Regions from separate parts of the Spirosoma lituiforme genome, predicted to be linked through region 3. Evidence: riboswitches for the same ligand, from Rfam matches in the RefSeq annotation. Region 3 holds a riboswitch; each other region holds the start of a gene.
What was found. Region 3 has a riboswitch for cobalamin ahead of ACYU87_RS14010 (TonB-dependent receptor plug domain-containing protein). Riboswitches for the same ligand answer to the same signal wherever they lie in the genome.
Positions count from the first base shown of each region.

Region 1: it holds a riboswitch for cobalamin, as region 3 does, so the genes downstream of both, ACYU87_RS11835 (ABC transporter substrate-binding protein) here and ACYU87_RS14010 (TonB-dependent receptor plug domain-containing protein) in region 3, are expected to answer to the same signal.
Region 2: it holds a riboswitch for cobalamin, as region 3 does, so the genes downstream of both, metE (5-methyltetrahydropteroyltriglutamate--homocysteine S-methyltransferase) here and ACYU87_RS14010 (TonB-dependent receptor plug domain-containing protein) in region 3, are expected to answer to the same signal.

Region 1 is NZ_BAAHBO010000002.1:827,104-833,167, forward strand. Features, by position in the region: gene ACYU87_RS11815 (molybdopterin cofactor-binding domain-containing protein) at 1-998, shown strand, start outside; gene ACYU87_RS11820 (alpha/beta hydrolase) at 1,049-2,095, shown strand; gene ACYU87_RS11825 (carboxymuconolactone decarboxylase family protein) at 2,176-2,898, shown strand; gene ACYU87_RS11830 (cupin domain-containing protein) at 2,942-3,430, shown strand; cobalamin riboswitch at 3,636-3,841, shown strand; gene ACYU87_RS11835 (ABC transporter substrate-binding protein) at 3,874-5,073, shown strand; gene ACYU87_RS11840 (FecCD family ABC transporter permease) at 5,073-6,064, shown strand, end outside.
Region 2 is NZ_BAAHBO010000001.1:902,452-908,515, forward strand. Features, by position in the region: gene ACYU87_RS03895 (hypothetical protein) at 1-1,006, shown strand, start outside; gene ACYU87_RS03900 (YdeI/OmpD-associated family protein) at 1,061-1,648, shown strand; cobalamin riboswitch at 1,732-1,961, shown strand; gene metE (5-methyltetrahydropteroyltriglutamate--homocysteine S-methyltransferase) at 2,119-4,446, shown strand; gene ACYU87_RS03910 (hypothetical protein) at 4,515-4,868, shown strand; gene ACYU87_RS03915 (response regulator) at 5,010-5,402, opposite strand; gene ACYU87_RS03920 (PAS domain-containing sensor histidine kinase) at 5,406-6,064, opposite strand, start outside.
Region 3 is NZ_BAAHBO010000003.1:406,916-412,979, forward strand. Features, by position in the region: gene ACYU87_RS14005 (M16 family metallopeptidase) at 1-1,100, shown strand, start outside; cobalamin riboswitch at 1,158-1,367, shown strand; gene ACYU87_RS14010 (TonB-dependent receptor plug domain-containing protein) at 1,457-3,406, shown strand; gene ACYU87_RS14015 (YncE family protein) at 3,403-4,452, shown strand; gene ACYU87_RS14020 (gluconate 2-dehydrogenase subunit 3 family protein) at 4,718-5,248, shown strand; gene ACYU87_RS14025 (GMC oxidoreductase) at 5,354-6,064, shown strand, end outside.

The DNA.
Region 1 (6,064 bases), on a different contig from region 3:
TGGATCGCGAAAAAGTGATCGTCCACATGACGTTTCTGGGCGGTGGGTTCGGCCGGAAAGCGTTCATGGATTATCCGCACGAAGCTGCGGTGATTTCCAAAGAGATAAAAGCGCCCGTACAGGTGGTCTGGACCCGCGAGGATGACGCCACCCAGGGCCCCTACCGGCCCGGTATTTCGTACCGCTGCGAGGGCGTTGTCGACAACGGAAAGATCAGCGCGTTCAAGCTGCGCATGGCCGGTCAGAACAACGATCACTGGCGCGGTGGTCCGAAAGACAAAGCCAACCGCAGCACTTCGGAAGGTTTTTTGAAACCCTACGCCGACAGCATCAAAAACCTGAGCATTGCGGACGTTCCCTTCGAAACGCCCATTCCGACGATGTGGTGGCGATCCGTGTATGCCTCCACCAACGGCTTTGCCTACGAAAGTTTTATCGACGAACTGGCCCATGAATCGGGGAAAGATCCGATGGCGTTCCGCCGGGACCACCTGCCCGACGAGCGGTTGCACCGACAACTTGACAAGCTGGCCGAGGTGTCGGGCTGGAAGACCCGCAAACCGGGAGAGGGCTACGGCATGGCCATCACCGAATGCTTTGCCAGTACCGTTGGGCACGTCGTAAAAGTATCGAAAGGGCAGAATGGTCAGGTGAAGATCGACCATGTCTGGGCCGTTATGGATTGCGGCTGGTACGTCAACCCCGATACCGTCAAGGCGCAGGTGGAAGGGTCTATCGTTATGGCGCTGGGAGCGGCTACCCAGCATCAGGTAACGTTCAAGGATGGTGTGCCGGTGGACAAGAATTTTTACTCGTATCAACTACCCCGCATTCCCGACATTCCGCCCATTGACGTGTATGTCATGGACAACGACGAACCGGCGGGTGGTGTCGGCGAACCCGGTTTACCCGCCTTTGCGCCAGCCCTGACCAATGCCATCTTCGATCTGACCGGCAAGCGCATCCGTAAGCTGCCTTTTAGTCTGGCCGCGGTATAGGCGACGATAAATGAGCGAAAGACGACTGATTCGCTGAGTAAATTAACGGCATGAAACAACAGAAATTCAGCGTGTTGCTGCTTACCGGCCTAACCCTGCTCGTATCGGCTTGTGCCATGAATCGCACAAGCCGGCAAACGGGTTTGTTGACCCTACAACAACAGGGTAGTTTCCTGGTTGGCGGAACCAGCCTAACCGAGCCCGGTAAATTTGAGCTGACGAATGCCCTGAAACCCCAGGGGCAAACCTTGCACGGCGATCACGCCTATGTGTTTTATCAGATTCCGCCCAATCCCCGTAAATACCCGCTGGTCTTTCTGCACGGGGCCGCCGAATCCAAAAAAACGTGGGAATCGGCCCCCGATGGACGGGAAGGCTTTCAGACGATCTTTCTCCGCCGGGGTTTTGGGGTTTATTTACTGGATCAGCCCAGGCGGGGCGAAGCCGGAAAGAGTCTGGTTTCGACAACGATTACGCCTACGCCGGATGAACAGTTCTGGTTTACGCAGTTCCGGATTGGCAACTATCCCGATTATTTTGCTGGTAGTCAGTTTCCGAAAGATACCGCTTCGCTGGAGCAGTTTTTTCGGCAGATGACGCCCAATACGGGGGCTTTCGACGCGACTGTTGTCTCCAAGGCGTGTTCGAAACTAGTCGATCGAATTGGCGGAGGTATCCTCATTACCCATTCGCAGGGAGGAGGGGTTGGCTGGTTTACGGCGATAAAAAACGAAAACGTGAAGGCCGTTGTCGCCTACGAACCCTTCAGCAGTTTTGTTTTTCCGGCGGGCGAGTTACCCAAACCCATCCAGTCGACCAGCCTGTTTGGCGAATTGAAAGGCGTTGAGATACCCCTGTCGGATTTTACGAAGCTCACCAAAATTCCGATCATCATCTATTACGGCGACAACATTGCTGACCAGCCAACGACCGTGTGGAACAAAGACCATTGGCGGGCCGGACTGGAGATGGCAAGGCTTTGGGCCGCGACCGTCAACAAGCACGGGGGCCATGCGCAGGTCGTGCACCTGCCTGAAATCGGCATCAAGGGCAATACCCGTTTTCCGATCTCAACAACATCCAGATCGCGGATCTGATGGCTAAATTTTTGAAGGAGAATAAGCTGGATTAACGAGCTTTCATTCCGATTGTAACTACCCTATTCTCCACCAAACGTATGCGTATTGCTTTCTTCGGTATGATCGTCAGCTGGTTCATCTCTACTCAGCTTAACGCTCAAAATCAGATGAATCAACAAACTACCTTGTCACCAAACCAGCAACGCATTGTTGTCATCTCCGCCCTCACCGCCAAAGGGGATCTGCAAAAACTACAACCCGCCCTGCATACGGGCCTGGATGCAGGGCTGACGATCAATGAAATCAAGGAAGTGCTGGTGCATCTGTACGCCTATTGCGGATTTCCCCGGAGCATTCGAGGGTTGCAAACGCTGATGACCGTGCTGGACGAGCGGAAGAAAAAAGGCATTACTGACAAAATGGGTAGGACAGCGTCACCGATCACCAGCCGGGAGTCGAAGTACGAGCGAGGCAAAAAAACGCTCGAACAACTCACTGGTCAGCCGGAAACCGGCCCTAAAAAAGGATACGCGGCCTTCAGTCCCGAAATCGAGGTATTTCTCAAAGAACACCTGTTTGCCGATCTGTTTGAGCGCGATGTGCTTAGTTATAGCGACCGGGAGCTAACGACCATTTCGGTACTTGCCAGCATCGGTGGTGTCGAACCCATGCTGCAAAGCCACCTGGGTATTTGTTTGCACGTGGGTCTGACCGAACCGCAACTAAAAGAGGCATTTGACCTGATCGGGACGAGTATCGGTACCGCGGAAGCCGAGGCCGGGCGGGCGGTTCTGACGCAGGTAATCGCATCAACGCATTAAGCCGCACAGGAATACGCAAAAAGTAGCGTTTTAACACAACGGAATGAAGAACAACGCAAGCGCATTACGATTTACCATTTTGCTGGTGATTTTAGCCCGTTTAGGCGCAAACGCCCAAACGGAAACCAGGTCCGATACCGACGCTATTTTTCCGAAGGGACAGCGAGCACCGGCCAGTAACTTCACCGGAACCGTTTGGGTGCAGCAGTTGATTGAGCCTGACAGTGCCTTCAACATTCCGGTAGGCTACGTAACCTTCGAGCCGGGTGCCCGTTCGCACTGGCATAGCCACGCGGGTGGACAGGTGCTGCTGGCAATGGGCGGCATTGGCTACTATCAGGAGCAGGGAAAGTCCATCCAAATCCTGAGGAAAGGCGACGCGGTGAAATGTCCTCCAAACGTTCCCCATTGGCATGGCGCTTCCCCCACCGTCGGATTTATGCAAGTGGCCGTTACGCCGAACACAACTATAGGTCGAGTAACCTGGATGAAGCCCGTCACGGATGAGGAGTATACCAACATCAGGAAGTAATTGTTGAAACCTACTCAGCTATTTTCCTGTGTGTTCCTGCACAGCCCCTCACCTATTGATCACTATGGGTGCCTCGCACCTTTGCCTATACCTTGACAATCCCCTGTAAGCCTGTTGACCAGACGGATTCTGGTTGCGTGGAAGAAGACAGGCCAGTATCGTCGGAAAAAATGTTGACATACCGTATGCTTCATTCGGTTGTCGTACCTTTGCGCTGCATAAAGGTAACGGTGTCTGTCCATCGCGCATGAACAGACCGTTTTAAAAGGGAATGCGGTGAAACTCCGCGACAGTCTCCGCTGCTGTAACTCCGGATAAACTTTCGGCCGTGTACGCCACTGTTCCTGTCGGAATGGGAAGGTCGTCGAAAATGGGAGAAGTCAGAAGACCTGCCTTTAGCTATAGACTCATAGCTTTCGGAAGAAAAGCGTAAAGTAACCAACATGCAAAAAAACAACGTCAGACAAGGTGTCCTGAATCGCCTTGCCTTGTTTACTCTTTTCCCGGTTCTTCTCTCTTCAAGTTGCAGTACCTCGTCAACCCTTACTGAGCAAACAGCATCGACTACGGCGCAAAAATCGTATTTTGTCGATCAGGTAACCATTCACCACGCCCGGGGATTCTCCATCCGCTACGTGAACAATTACAAAATCCTGTCCATTATAAGCCCGTTTGAGCAGACATCCGATACCGTTCAGTATGCCCTGGTGCAGCGGGGAACTCCTCATCCGAAGGGCTATACACCCGGTCAGATTATCGAAATCCCCTTACGAAGTCTGGTTGCTATGTCTTCCATGCACGTGGGTCTGATTGATTTTCTGGAAGCCGATGAGTTGCTGGTAGGCCTGGGAAACCTGAAGTACGTTTCTGCGCCAAAAGTCATTGAGCGAATAAAGGCTGGTAAAATCAAGGAAGTGGGCCAGGGACAAACCATCAATGAAGAGCAGCTCATCACCATGCACCCGGACTTGCTGATGGCCATGGGTAGCCCTGTGGCCCGCATGGATCGGTATCGAACCCTCCGGGATGCGGGCGTTCCCGTTTTGATCAACTCGGAATGGGTCGAAACGACACCCCTGGGTCGGGCTGAGTGGGTGAAACTGATGGCGGCATTAACCAACAAAGAAACCCTTGTCAATAAGAAGTTTGCCGAGGTTGAAAAAGAATACAACCGCTTGTCGGCACTGACCCGTACGGTGGCGATAAAACCAAGTATTCTTAGCGGGATGAATTCAAAGGATGCCTGGTTCGTGCCCGATGGGGATAGTTACATGACGCGCTTTTTTCTGGACGCGGGTGGCCGTTACCACTGGTCGGACAGAAAAGCAACAGGAAGTTTACCGCTCAATTTCGAAACGGTTTACCCGGTAGCGCTGGATGCCGATATCTGGCTAAACGTTGGGATCAGCGATGTGAATTCGAAGCAGGATATTCTGGCGAAAGATGCCCGCTATGCAGACTTCAAGGCCTTCAAGCTGGGGCAGGTGTTCAATTATGGCAAGCGGATAAACAGCCGGGGATCTAACGATTTCTGGGAATCGGGGGCTGTCAATCCGCATCTTGTCCTGGCGGATCTGATAAAAATTGTGCACCCTGACTTACTGCCGAAGCATGAACTGGTCTACTACAAGCAACTGAAGTAATGGAGATACCCGTTACGCCACCGTATAACCAGCTCGCGAAACCGGGGCCGCTCCGGCGTCGATTGCTGCTTGTGGGATTGATCGGGTTGGCAATCGTTTTCTTTCTGCTGGACATTGCCCTGGGGTCAGTATCAATTCCGATCTCCGAGGTAGCCCGCATCGTGTCGGGTCAGGGTTCCGATCATACCGATTGGCTTTACATCGTTCAGAAAATACGGTTACCAAAAGCGATAACGGCCGTTATTGTGGGCTGCGGCCTATCCGTAAGTGGTCTGCAAATGCAGACCTTATTCAAAAACCCATTGGCAGGCCCCTCCGAACTGGGCATTACGGCCGGAGCGGGGTTGGGCGTCGCGGTTGTTATGCTATCGGGCGGTGGTAGTGCCAGTCTGTACGCCATCCGGCAGCTCGGCCTTTCGGGGAGTTGGCTACTGGTGTTTATGGCTTCTCTGGGTTCCGCACTGGTTTTATTGGTTGTATTATCGATTGCGGGTCGGCTGCGCGACAACATTATTTTGCTGATCGTCGGGGTAATGATTGGCACCATTACGCTTTCGGTCGTGAGCATCTGGCAGTATTTCAGCCAGCCCGAACAGCTTCAGGAGTACCTGATGTGGACGTTTGGCTCGTTGGGGGGCGTCATTCAAACGCATCTGTCGGTGTTAGCCAGCGTCGTTACGCTGGGGTTGCTGCTGGCCTTTGCTTCGTCAAAAGCGCTCAATGTTCTGCTGCTGGGTGAAAACTATGCGCGCACGATGGGGCTGACAGTAGGACGCAGCCGATTACTTATTCTGGTGAGCACGAGTTTATTAACGGGTAGCATTACCGCTTTTTGTGGCCCCATCGGGTTTGTCGGCATTGCCGTGCCTCACATCACCCGCTCCCTGCTGGATACCTCCGACCATCGAATTCTGATTCCGGCCACCTGCCTGGTTGGTTCTACCCTCCTGTTGATGTGCGACGGCCTGGCCCAACTACCAGGAACGCAGGC
Region 2 (6,064 bases), on a different contig from region 3:
TCGCGCCCTGGAGGCTCTGGGATCTTCTTTATTCTGTTTACCCGACGGAGAAATTGGCGAGAAAACGCCTGCATTTCCAAAAGGAAACCGCATCGCCTGGGTCGTGTACGCCATCGAAAAGATAACCGCCGATGCCGACAACTGGGAAATTGTGAAACAACCCAAACGGAGTTCGGATGACGGGATGGCCATTAATTATGACAGCTTTCAGAAGCTGAAGCCCAGACGCTCCCCCGCCGATTTACCCGAACACGTTCAGTTGGGGTACGATGATTTCTTCCGCTCCAGCTATCCTGTATTTCAGCGCCTGCGGGAGCAGTATGGCCTTCCCGACTTAAAGTTTCAGATGGGCGTACCCACCGGTTTTGCCATGGGTTTTGCGTTTGCCAGTCCCATTACCTGGCTGCGCTATACCTATGCATTCAACACCATCATTGCCCGCGAAGTGAATGCCGCCCTGGCGCAGGCGGGTAATGACCTGCTCATCCAAATAGAGGTACCTCCCGAACTTTATGCGGCTTACAAGCTGCCCACTCCGCTTATGGGACTTGCCCTGCGCCCGATTCTGGATCTGCTGAAAAAGATCACGCCCGGCGCCCAGATTGGCATTCACCTTTGTCTGGGCGACTTTCATAACGAAGCACTGGTGCACCCTAAAACGCTGGACAAAATGGTGGCGTTCTCTAATCGGCTGGTTCAGGCCTGGCCGGTTCAGCACCAACTGGTTTATGTTCATTATCCACTGGCCGAAGGAATCGTTGCCCCGCCAACGGATGAAGGATATTATGCCCCCCTGGCCGCTGTTCAGTTGCCCGGACATACGCGCTTCGTAGCGGGCTTTGTTCACGAAAAACGCACCCTGGCCGAACATCACCAGATTTTAAGGAATATCGAAACCGCCCGTGGCCAAGCCGTTGATATAGCCTGTTCGTGCGGACTGGGCCGCCGGTCTGCCCAAACGGCCAGCCAATTACTCGCCCTGATGGCTGAATTAAGTAGCGCGTAACCCACCCGATGGTTGTTACTGAAACAAGTCGTAAAACACAGGGCTATTGTGCCAATGAAAGTCGTCGAAAAAGAAACCGAAACATTTTGCCCGGCAAACCGGGCGCACTGGCGGGCGTGGTTGCAGGAACACCACGCGGATCAACAATCGGTTTGGCTCGTCTACCACAAAAAGAAATCAGCCACCCCCACCCTGACCTGGAGCGAAGCCGTAGACGAAGCCCTTTGTTTCGGGTGGATCGATAGCCTGGCAAAGTCCATAGACGACCACACATACCGGCAGTTTTTCAGCCGACGGAAACCGACGAGCGTCTGGTCAAAAATCAACAAGGAGAAAGTTAAACAGCTCATGGACAACGGCCTGATGACCCCGGCCGGTTTAACGGCGATCGACATTGCCAAACAGAATGGCTCCTGGACGATTCTGGACGACGTCGATGCGCTGGTCATTCCTCCGGATTTAGCGGCTGCTTTTCAGGAAAACCCAAATGCAGAACGCTATTTCCTCGACCTGAGCAAGTCCGATAAACGGGTCATTCTCCAACGGCTTGTCATGGCAAAACGGCCGCAGACCCGACAGAATCGAATAAGAGAACTGGTCGAATTGGCCGCCCAGGGTTTGAGACAAAAAATACGGCCATGAGTCATCGATTAGGGGCGCGGCAAGGAACGGTTCCTTGTTTTTAAGCGCCGAATGCGGTTCCTTTGTCCCAACGTTCTTTGTTTTCCGTCAAACAAGCTAATGGTTTTCCTGAGAGTTTCAGGAAATGAAAAAGGAATCGTGTGAGAATCACGAGCAGACGTTGCTACTGTCAGTGACAATTAAAAAGGGTTTGCCCTCGATGTCCATTGTCCCACAACCGGTTCGCCCGCTTCGGCGTATCGGTTACGATGGGGTGAGAAGGACGGCAAATACCGTCACAAGCCAGGAGACTTGCCTTTAGCTTTGCTGATTACGCCCACACGCGACTGGGTTTCATCACGATTGACTGCTTCATCCCTGCTTCTCCCCGAGGCTGGGGGTTGTTTGTCGTATTGTGTAAAATCTGGATCATGTGGTAGGCGTATGGAGTTCGGCATCGAACGCGATCAACCATTTTTTCCAATTACAACATGATCGCTCACAACCTCGGCTATCCACGAATCGGTAGCCACCGCGAACTCAAACGAGCCCTCGAACAATGCTGGGCTCAAACGATTACCCCCCAACAGCTTCAGGAGGTAGCCCGTCAACTCAGACAGGCTAACTGGCTGACTCAACAGCAGGCCGGCATTTCGCTGATTCCCTGCAACGATTTCTCGCTCTATGACCAGGTTCTGGACATGTCCCTGACGGTAGGAGCCATTCCCAACCGGTTTCAGCCCCTCCTCGACACCACAGACCCGGATCTGCTGCCGCTGTATTTTGCGATGGCCCGCGGTTACCAGCAGGCTGGACTCGACCTAAAGGCGATGGAAATGACAAAGTGGTTCGATACGAATTACCACTACATCGTTCCTGAGTTTTCGGCAGACCAGACATTCTCACTGCTTTCCGAGAAGGTTTTCACCGAGTTTGAGGAAGCGAAACAAACGCTGGGTATAGTGCCCAAACCCGTCCTGTTAGGACCCGTATCGTATTTGCTGTTGGGGAAAGCAAAAGATACGGGCTTCGATCAGCTGGACTTACTGGACCGCCTGTTGCCCGTGTATGAACAGATTCTTAGCCGGTTGCAGGCACAGGGAGCCGACTGGATTCAGCTCGATGAGCCCTGCCTGTCGCTGGATTTGACGGTTCAGCAGCGCAACATACTGGTCTCGGTTTATCGGCAGTTCCACGATCAGTTTCCGAACCTCAAGCTGTTACTGGCCTCGTATTTCGAGTGTTACGGAGACAATCTGACGACGGTTCTTCACCTACCCGTTGAAGCTATCCACCTGGATCTGGTCCGCTGCCCCAATCAACTGGCCGATGTGCTGAGTACCGATTTCGTCCAGCAGAAAACCCGCCTGTCGTTGGGCCTGGTCGATGGCCGAAACATCTGGATCAATGACCTGGATAAATCACTTGCTACTCTGCGTAAGGCCGTCGATGCGATTGGTCCCGATCGTATCCTTGTTTCGCCTTCCTGTTCGCTGGTACACGTTCCCTGCGATCTGTCGACTGAAACCGGGCAGGCAGGACTAAGCCAGCAAATCAATCAATGGCTGGCGTTTGCCCGCCAAAAACTGGACGAGGTTGCTACACTGACAACCCTTGTCCAGGACCCGAACAATTCCCAGGCGCTGGCTTATCTGACGAGTAATCAGAACGCCATACAGGCTCGCCGGGAATCGAGCGATGTCAATAGACCAGCCGTTCAGCAACGCCTGCAGCAATTGGGTGAGCAGGATGCCCGGCGCGGACAGACGTTTACGCAACGGCAGACCTTGCAGCGTGACCAGCATAAACTGCCCCTCTTCCCCACCACAACGATTGGTTCATTTCCCCAGACCGATGTGGTACGGGCCAACCGGGCAAAATTCAAAAAAGGGGAGAAAACGCTGACTGAATACGAAGCCTTTATTACGTCGGAAACCGAGCAGGCGATTCGCTGGCAGGAAGAAGTAGGACTGGATGTGCTGGTGCACGGCGAGTTCGAGCGGAACGACATGGTCGAGTATTTCGGTGAGTTACTCGACGGGATTGCCTTCAGCGAAAATGGCTGGGTACAGAGTTACGGGTCGCGGTGCGTGAAACCACCCATCATTTTTGGTGATGTTCACCGGCCGGAAGCCATGACCGTGCGTTGGGCGCAGTTTGCCCAGTCGCTGACGAGCAAACCCGTGAAAGGAATGCTTACGGGCCCTGTCACTATTTTACAATGGTCTTTTGTCCGCGATGATCAGCCCCGGAGAGATACCTGCCTGCAACTGGCCCTGGCTATTCGCGATGAAGTGGTGGATCTGGAAGCGGCTGGCATTGGTATTATTCAGATTGATGAACCGGCCCTTCGGGAAGGGTTACCGCTGCGTCGGGAAAACTGGAATACGTATCTGAACTGGGCCGTGATGGCGTTTCGGGTAGCCGCATCGGGTGTGCAGGACCAGACGCAGATTCATACCCATATGTGTTACGCGGAATTCAACGACATCATCGGGGCTATTGCCGATCTGGATGCCGATGTAATTACCATCGAAACGTCCCGATCACAAATGGAGTTGCTGGACGCGTTTGCCCGGTTTGCCTACCCGAATGAAGTCGGGCCGGGGGTGTATGACATTCATAGCCCACGGGTGCCGTCGGTAACCGAAATGGTCGATCTGCTTCAGAAAGCCACGAACGTGTTACCTGCCCGGAATCTATGGGTTAATCCCGATTGTGGCCTGAAAACACGACGCTGGCCGGAAACCACCGAAGCGCTGAAAAACATGGTGCAGGCGGCCCGGACCGTTCGTGAGGCTGTACTGGAATCTGTGTAATTAGCAACGGTCTTCTGCCGGGGAACCGGCAGAAGACTGTTTTTCTCCTTGTAGGCAACACCCGTAGCATGAATTACAAAGCGATTACGACCTTGAAAAAAGCGGATACGGAAGGCCGAATACCTCCGCACACGCTGGATCAGTACGTTCGCAGTGATCTGGCAGCCCAGCTCATGAAGGCCCTGACCCCCACCCTTGCCATTAACCGCGTTGCTTCAGGCTCATCGTCTACCAGCCTGACTAATCCGTCAACGGTCGATTTCACAACCGAACTATTTATCCTTGGTTCCAGCCAGTGGCAGAAGGTGAAAGCCTCGCTGTGTGCATCGGCAGCGTCTTTATCGACTGACCAGCAGCAGTTCGTCCGGCAACTAATTGATGAAATTGAAACGACCCACCTGAATGCCCCTTCTTCCAGTTAACTAGGTCAGACCTTTTGCCGGGAGTCGTTGCGATGGCATGACTTTCGGCAGAAGGTCTGAACGGGTCGTATACTATCCACCAGCCGGCCAATTTGCCGACCACGAGTGTTAGGTTTGGTGGACGTATCGTTTTACCTGATTTCAGGCAGCCGCTAAAATCTCCGCAAAGATTGTCTTAGTAATGGGCTTGATGTAAAAACGGGAGACTTCTTTATACGTTGCGGCTCTAGCATGATCTGCCGGATCAATTGAAGAACTCACTATATAAATCTTTATTTTCTTAGCGGGCTGAACAGTCACAAACTCATCCAGAAATTGCCATCCGTCCATCACGGGCATATTTAGATCGACCAGTATCACGTCTGGCAGTAAATCCGGTGATGCTATAATAGACCTGAGATAATTCCATGCGTCCAGTCCATTGTGAAAAATCAATAAACGCTCGCAAAAGTCAATTGCTCTTAATTGCTTTGACAGTATTTGCGTATACATTTTATCATCATCTATTACGCAGGCAATATTCAGTTTTTTCATTGGTTATGATTTAATTGTTACGGTGAAGGTTGTTTCCCGATTAACCTGGCTTTCAACCGAAATCCGACCATTCATGGCTTCGACCTGATTCTTGGTGATAAATAAGCCGATACCACGAGCATCCGCATTACCATGAAATGTTTTGTACATCCCAAAAAGCTTGTGGCCGTGCATGTTCAGATCAATTCCCTGGCCATTATCCGCTACTTTCAGTACAATGCCGTCTTCGCTCGGAAAAGCCGACAGTCTGATGACAGGAGTCCGATCGGGATGGCTGTATTTAAGACAATTGCTGATCAGATTTAATAAGACACTTTCCAGGTAAGCTGGATTGTACTGAACCACAATATGTTCACTAACATCAACATATACCTGGGCCTGAGCTTGTCGGAGCGACTGGGATAAAGTGGTCAGGATACGATCTATCTCGTAGCGTAGCTGTAGTGGTTTTTTGTCTTTGGTTTTATTCCCCCGCATCTGAATAACCTCATTAAGATGCACCAGTGTTTCCTGCAAGTTGACGATATTCAGCCCCAGCATATCCATGTACTCCTGCCGTTCTTTTTCGTCCAGTTCCTGAGATAGCATCTCGACCAGCAGTTGAATATTACCCGTATGCGAACGCAGGTTATGAGAAACGATGTGGGCAAAGTTTAACAGGC
Region 3 (6,064 bases):
AATACGTAGGAGCCAGTGTGGATACCTACGCTGGAAAAGAAGTAGCCAAACTGACCTCGTCGTTTGCGGTAAAAGACCAGGATCTACTGTTCAATATCATCCAGGATGTACTGACGAAGCCTACCTTCGACCAGGGTGAGTTTGATAAGTACAAGCAGCGCCAGTTGCTTCAGTTGACCCAGCAAAAAGAAAGTCCAAGGGGCGTAGTCGGCTCCTACTTCAATAAGTTTGTCTTCGAAGGTCATCCGTATGCCAATCCCATTACGGGTACACCAGCGTCGGTTTCAGCGGTTTCGGCTAATGATGCCCGGCAGTTCTATCAGAAGAACTTTACTACCGATCGGGGTGCGATTGCCATTGTGGGTGATTTCAATACGGCGGCTATGAAAAAGCGAATTACTGATTTATTCGGTAGCTGGAAAACAGCGCCAGCGACGTCGCCCGCCCTGACGGACCCGACGGTTGCTTTCGAGAAAAGCCGAGTGTTACTGGTTAACAAAGACGACGCCCGCGAAACTACGTTCCTGATTGGGGGAAAGGGCATTACACAGAATAACCCCGATTTTATTCCCGTCACGGTTGTCAATACAATTCTGGGCGGGCGCTTTACATCCTGGCTGAATGACGCTCTGCGAGTAAACTCGGGTTTGACCTATGGGGCAAGCAGTCGATTCAGTACGTTTCGTAAAAGTGGCACGTTCGCCGTTTCGACCTTCACCAAAGTTAGTACCACCACCCAGGCAATCGATATGGCTATTCAGGTTCTCGATAGCTTACACCGGACGGGTATCGACGAAAAAACACTGTCATCGGCCAAAAACTACGTTAAAGCTGATTTCCCGCCGAGGTATGAGTCGGCCAGCGAGTTGGCCAATTTGCTGACTGATATGTTCAGCCTTGGGTTCGATGAATCCTTCATTAACAACTTCCAGAAAAACGTCGACGGGCTGACAGTCGCCAAAACACGCCAGATCATCGACCAATATTTTCCGAAAGATAAACTCCAGTTTGTACTGATCGGCAAAGCCGAAACGATTCGGGATAATGTGAAAAAGTACGGTACCATTACCGAGAAAGAAATAAAAGCTGAAGGTTTTTAATAAGTGGGGCGGACAGGATATCCTGTCCGCCCCACTTGGTAAATAAAAATACCCTACCTTTGTCCTTGAGTTTTCGGTGCCTCATGCTGCTTCGTGGCAGCTTGCAAGGCTTAAAAGGGAAGTTGGTGCGAAACCAATGCTGTCCCCGCAACTGTAAGTCTTTAAAAAAATCGGTTCAATCTACGTGACCACTGCGCTGATTTTCAGCGTGGGAAGGTAAGACCCGACGAGACGAGCCAGGAGACCTGCCGTAAATCATCCGTTGTTCTGGCGTTCGGAGGAAACGCCCCAATCGCGTGCTGTGGGCCAGCTATTTGTTGGTCCGACGTTTTCGAGCACTCATTCTTAGTATACCGTTGAAACAAAGCACCCTTCGCTGGTGGGTTATTGCTCTATTGGTCGGCTTACTGGCTGGTCATCAAAGCACCGCGCAATCCGATTCGTCGGCGCGGTCGGCTGCTGTTGTGTCCTTATCGGCCGTAACCGTACGGGCTATCGCACCCGAGCGATTTTTGGCGGGCCAGAAACTTCAGCGTATAGACTCGGCAACCCTATTACAATTTCGCTTTGGTTCGTTAACGGACTTGCTGGCATTGACTACGCCGTTGGCGTTTAAGAGTTATGGATCCGGCCAACTGGCGACGGTATCGTTTCGGGGAACGTCGGCCAACCACACGGCTGTCCTGTGGAATGGCATTAACATCAACCAGCCTAATCTTGGCCAGACTGATTTCTCCACGCTGCCCGTAGCGGGTTTCGACCGGTTGGCGGTTCAATATGGTTCGTCGGCCAGCGTTGTGGGTTCGGATGCGGTGGGCGGCAGTATCTTATTGGGAAGCAGCCCTGTCTGGCAGCCGGGCATACGCATAACATTTGGCCATCAATTGGCTAGCTTTCAGAACAACCAGACTCAACTGGGCGCCCGCTATAGCGCAGGACTGGGTAACGCCTGGAACGTATCAGGCAAGACGTTTGCTTATCGAAACCAGTTCAATAACGCGTACCCATCGACCGAACGCCGGAATTACTTTCTGGAACAGTCAACGACCGCGCAACGGGGTCTCGTTCAGGATTTGTACTTTATGCACAAGAGTGGTCGGCAGGTATCCGTCAATGTCTGGCTAACGGACAACGATCTGGTTCTGGCTCCTCAGGATACCATTGCCCGTGAACGCACCCGCACCCAATCGGCACGCTTCCTAACGACCTACGAAACCAACCAGTTAACCCTTCGTCTTGGCTGGATTCATGACGTTCTGGACTACGCCAAGGGAAATTTTGCTTCGCCCAGCCATACCCAGACCGACCGTTTTATCAGCCGTGTCGAGCGGGAGTTTACGCTGATTCCCGCCAAAGCCAGTCGATCGCTGAGCCTTCGCGTCGGTGGTGAGTGGTCCCATTACAATACCCGGACAGATGGCTACGTAAGTACATTAATTAACGAAAATCGGGGCGATCTGTATGCGCTGTTTCGCCTGCAGACTATACGCTGGCTGGTATCGGCTAATGTACGGCAGGCGTTTGTTACCCGATTTAATCCACCCATCACGCCATCACTCGGCGCTGAATTCCGAATTGTGCAGCGCCCGGCCTTTGGTTTAACGGCTAAAGGATCCGTAAGCCGAAGCTACCGGGTACCAACGCTTAACGAACGCTACTGGGCTGACCTGGGCAATCCCAATCTGTTGCCCGAAAGCGGATTTAATCTTGAAGCCGGACTCGCGTCCAGCCTCGTTTTCAACGAACACCTCCAACTGACGACCGAAGCAACGGTGTATCGCAACCGGGTAGACAACTGGACATACTGGAATCCGGCGACCAATTATCACGTCGAGAATTTGCAGCTGGTTGTGGCTCGGGGTGGCGAATTGATTACTTCCCTGGCTTATGCTCATAACGGCTGGCGGGCGAGTTTACGGGTAGGCTATGCGCTGACGCGCTCATCGCAGGAGCGGGTGTATGACACGTATTCAGCGGATGTGATCGGGAAACAGCTGGTCTACGTGCCCATCCATACCGAAACGCTCAATGCTTATGTGCAACGTGGTCAGACACGGCTATCCATCCAAACGCAGGCTACTTCACGCCGGTACATCACCTTCGACAATAGCCAGTTTTTTAAGGGTGTTGCCCTAACGAATGTTATTCTCGAGACCACGACCAAAATCGGTCCGGTACCTGTTCGGTTACAGGGGCAGGTCAACAATGTATTTGATGCCCTTTCCTTCAGTGTCAAGCGCAATGCATTGCCCGGGCGGAACTGGGCGCTTAATTTGATTATCAATTTTCCATCTACTAAATCATGAAGTACCAAGTAACAAAAGGTCTTGCCCTCAGCTTGCTGGCCTTAAGCGTCTGGAACTGTAAAACCTCCGACCCTGAACCAACGCCCTATGAGTCGGGCGTGCTTATCATAAATGAAGGAAATTTCTCTGATAACAACGGGACAATTTCCTTTTTGTCACGCACTGGCAATACGGTCGCTACTAATATTTTGCAGGCAGCTAACCCATCTTTTTTGCCTAGTGGTTTAGTAGAGGGTTATACGGAAGTAAATGGTAAAGGATTAATTTTGATTGATAACACAGCACCCAATCAAGATAAGGTTGAAATCGTTGATACAGGGACGTTTAAATCACGTACTACGCTGAAAACACCAGACATTGAAAATCCACGTCAGGTTATTTCGGCAGGCCCGAATAAGGCTTATGTCAGTTGTTGGGACATTTCCGGCTCCGGTAACGCATTCTACAAAGATCCCGGTTATGTTGCTGTCGTGGATCTGAACACAGGTACACTCGTCAAGAAAATTCCGGCTGTTAAAGGTGTCGAAAAAATGGTCGTTGCCGGTACCGAAGCGTTTGTGGGAAGTAACGCCTACAGTGGTAACCAGACGCTGTTGATCATTGATCTGAATACGGATACAGAAAAGCAACGTATTGCTTTTGGCTCGACACCCGAACCTATTGCACTGGATGCCAACGGAAAGCTATGGATACAGGCCGGTAACGATCTCGTTCAGTTTAACCCCTCGGATCGGACAGTTGCCAAGCGACTGACGTTTGCTGCAGCACCCGGCTCCGTTACAATCAGCCCCGACAAGCGGACGTTTTATTACACCTTGAGCGGCAGAACATACCGGATCGGTATCGATGCCACAACAGCATCAGGCAGTCAGGTTATCGCCCGCTCGTTCAATTCCCTTGGTGTTGATCCGCAAACCAATCGCATTTATGGTAGCGTAATTCCATCTTACAAGCAGGCAGGTTACGTGCTGCGTTACGAGTCGAGCGGGGCCTTGGTTGATTCCGTGAGAGCGGAAATTGCTCCCTCCGGATTTTATTTCCGATAAACCGACGGCAGGCTGTTTCACAATCAGATCGATTGGCGCAACAGGCAACTACGTTCCAGAATCATAACTTGGTTATTACCGAGTTACGGTTGCTTACTTAAATTCCTAAAGTCAACAGGCGCGTTCTGGTTTCAAAACCGGGGGGCGCCTGTTGACTTTGGGTTAAACTCGGATTAATCCTTCACATTGTGGCTTTATTTTCATATTATTAGAGGAAATTTTACCAACCCAGGCCTTATACAGCCAAAACAGTATTCATCCTTTTATGAAACGTAGAGAAGCCATACAACAAGCGGCCTTGCTGATGGGTGGAATTTTATCGGCACCGACGCTGGCAGGCGCTATGGGTCGCGTGACCAACCTGGGGCCAAGTGTAGCCGTCTCGCCCGACCAAGAAGCGCTTTTGGCCGAAGTTGCCGACGTCATCATCCCGACCACGACCACACCCGGTGCTAAAGCGGCTGGTGCCGAAAAGTTCATTGTTCGGGTTATGCGCGATTGCTACCCCAAACCCGATCAGGAGAAATTTTACGCTGGCCTGGCCAAGCTCGATGCAGATAGTAAGACCAAGTTCAGCAAAGGGTTTGCGGCTCTCGACACGGCTCAGAAAAACGAGATGGTCAAGCAAATCATGACCGAAGACAAGCCGTTTTTTCTACGCATGAAGGAGTTAACGACTACCGGCTATTTCACGTCTGAAATCGGGGCTACCAAAGCCCTAGAATACCTGCCCGTTCCCGGTCAGTTCAACGGCTGTATGCTCCTCAAACCCGGTCAGAAAACCTGGGCCATTTAATCTAGTAATCCGGAGCGAGTAGCCGATGTGAGAAAGGCTGGCGTATGCTTCATAACGCCGAATGGCTCCTCACTCCTATTCCTCACTTCTTACTCCTCAAAAATTATGTATCTCAATATTGATTCCATAAAAGATCAGACGTACGACGCCATCGTGATTGGGTCAGGCATATCAGGCGGCTGGGCGTCGAAAGAACTGACCGAGAAAGGGTTGCGGGTGCTGATGCTCGAAAAAGGGCACAAACTCGAACACGTTACGGATTACGAGTATGCCCTGAAAGATCCCTGGCAGACCAAATACAACGGTCGGCTCACGGAAGCGCAGAAAGAATCGCACCCCAAACTGGCCCGCGATTATCCGTATAACGAGATGACCCAGAACTACTGGATGAACGACTCCGATTCGCTTTACAAAGAAGTGAAGCGGTTCGACTGGTACCGACCCAATATTGTGGGCGGAAAATCCATCATGTGGGGTCGGCAAACGTATCGACTGAGTGATATTGATTTCGGCGCGAACGAGAAAGATGGCATTGCGGTCGACTGGCCGATCCGCTACAAAGACGTTGCTCCCTGGTATAGCTATGTGGAGAAATTCGTCGGTATTTCAGGCGAAAAGCTGAACTTGCCTCAGCTACCCGACAGCGAGTTTTTGCCGCCCATGGAGATGTACTGCGTGGAAAAAGAAGTCCGGAAACGGATCGAAAAAAATTTCCCCGGCCGTACCATGACCATTGGCCGGGTAGCTAACCTCTCCAAAGCGGGTCAGGCCCAGCTGGGCGTGGGCCGGGCACCGTGTCAGTACCGAAACAAATGT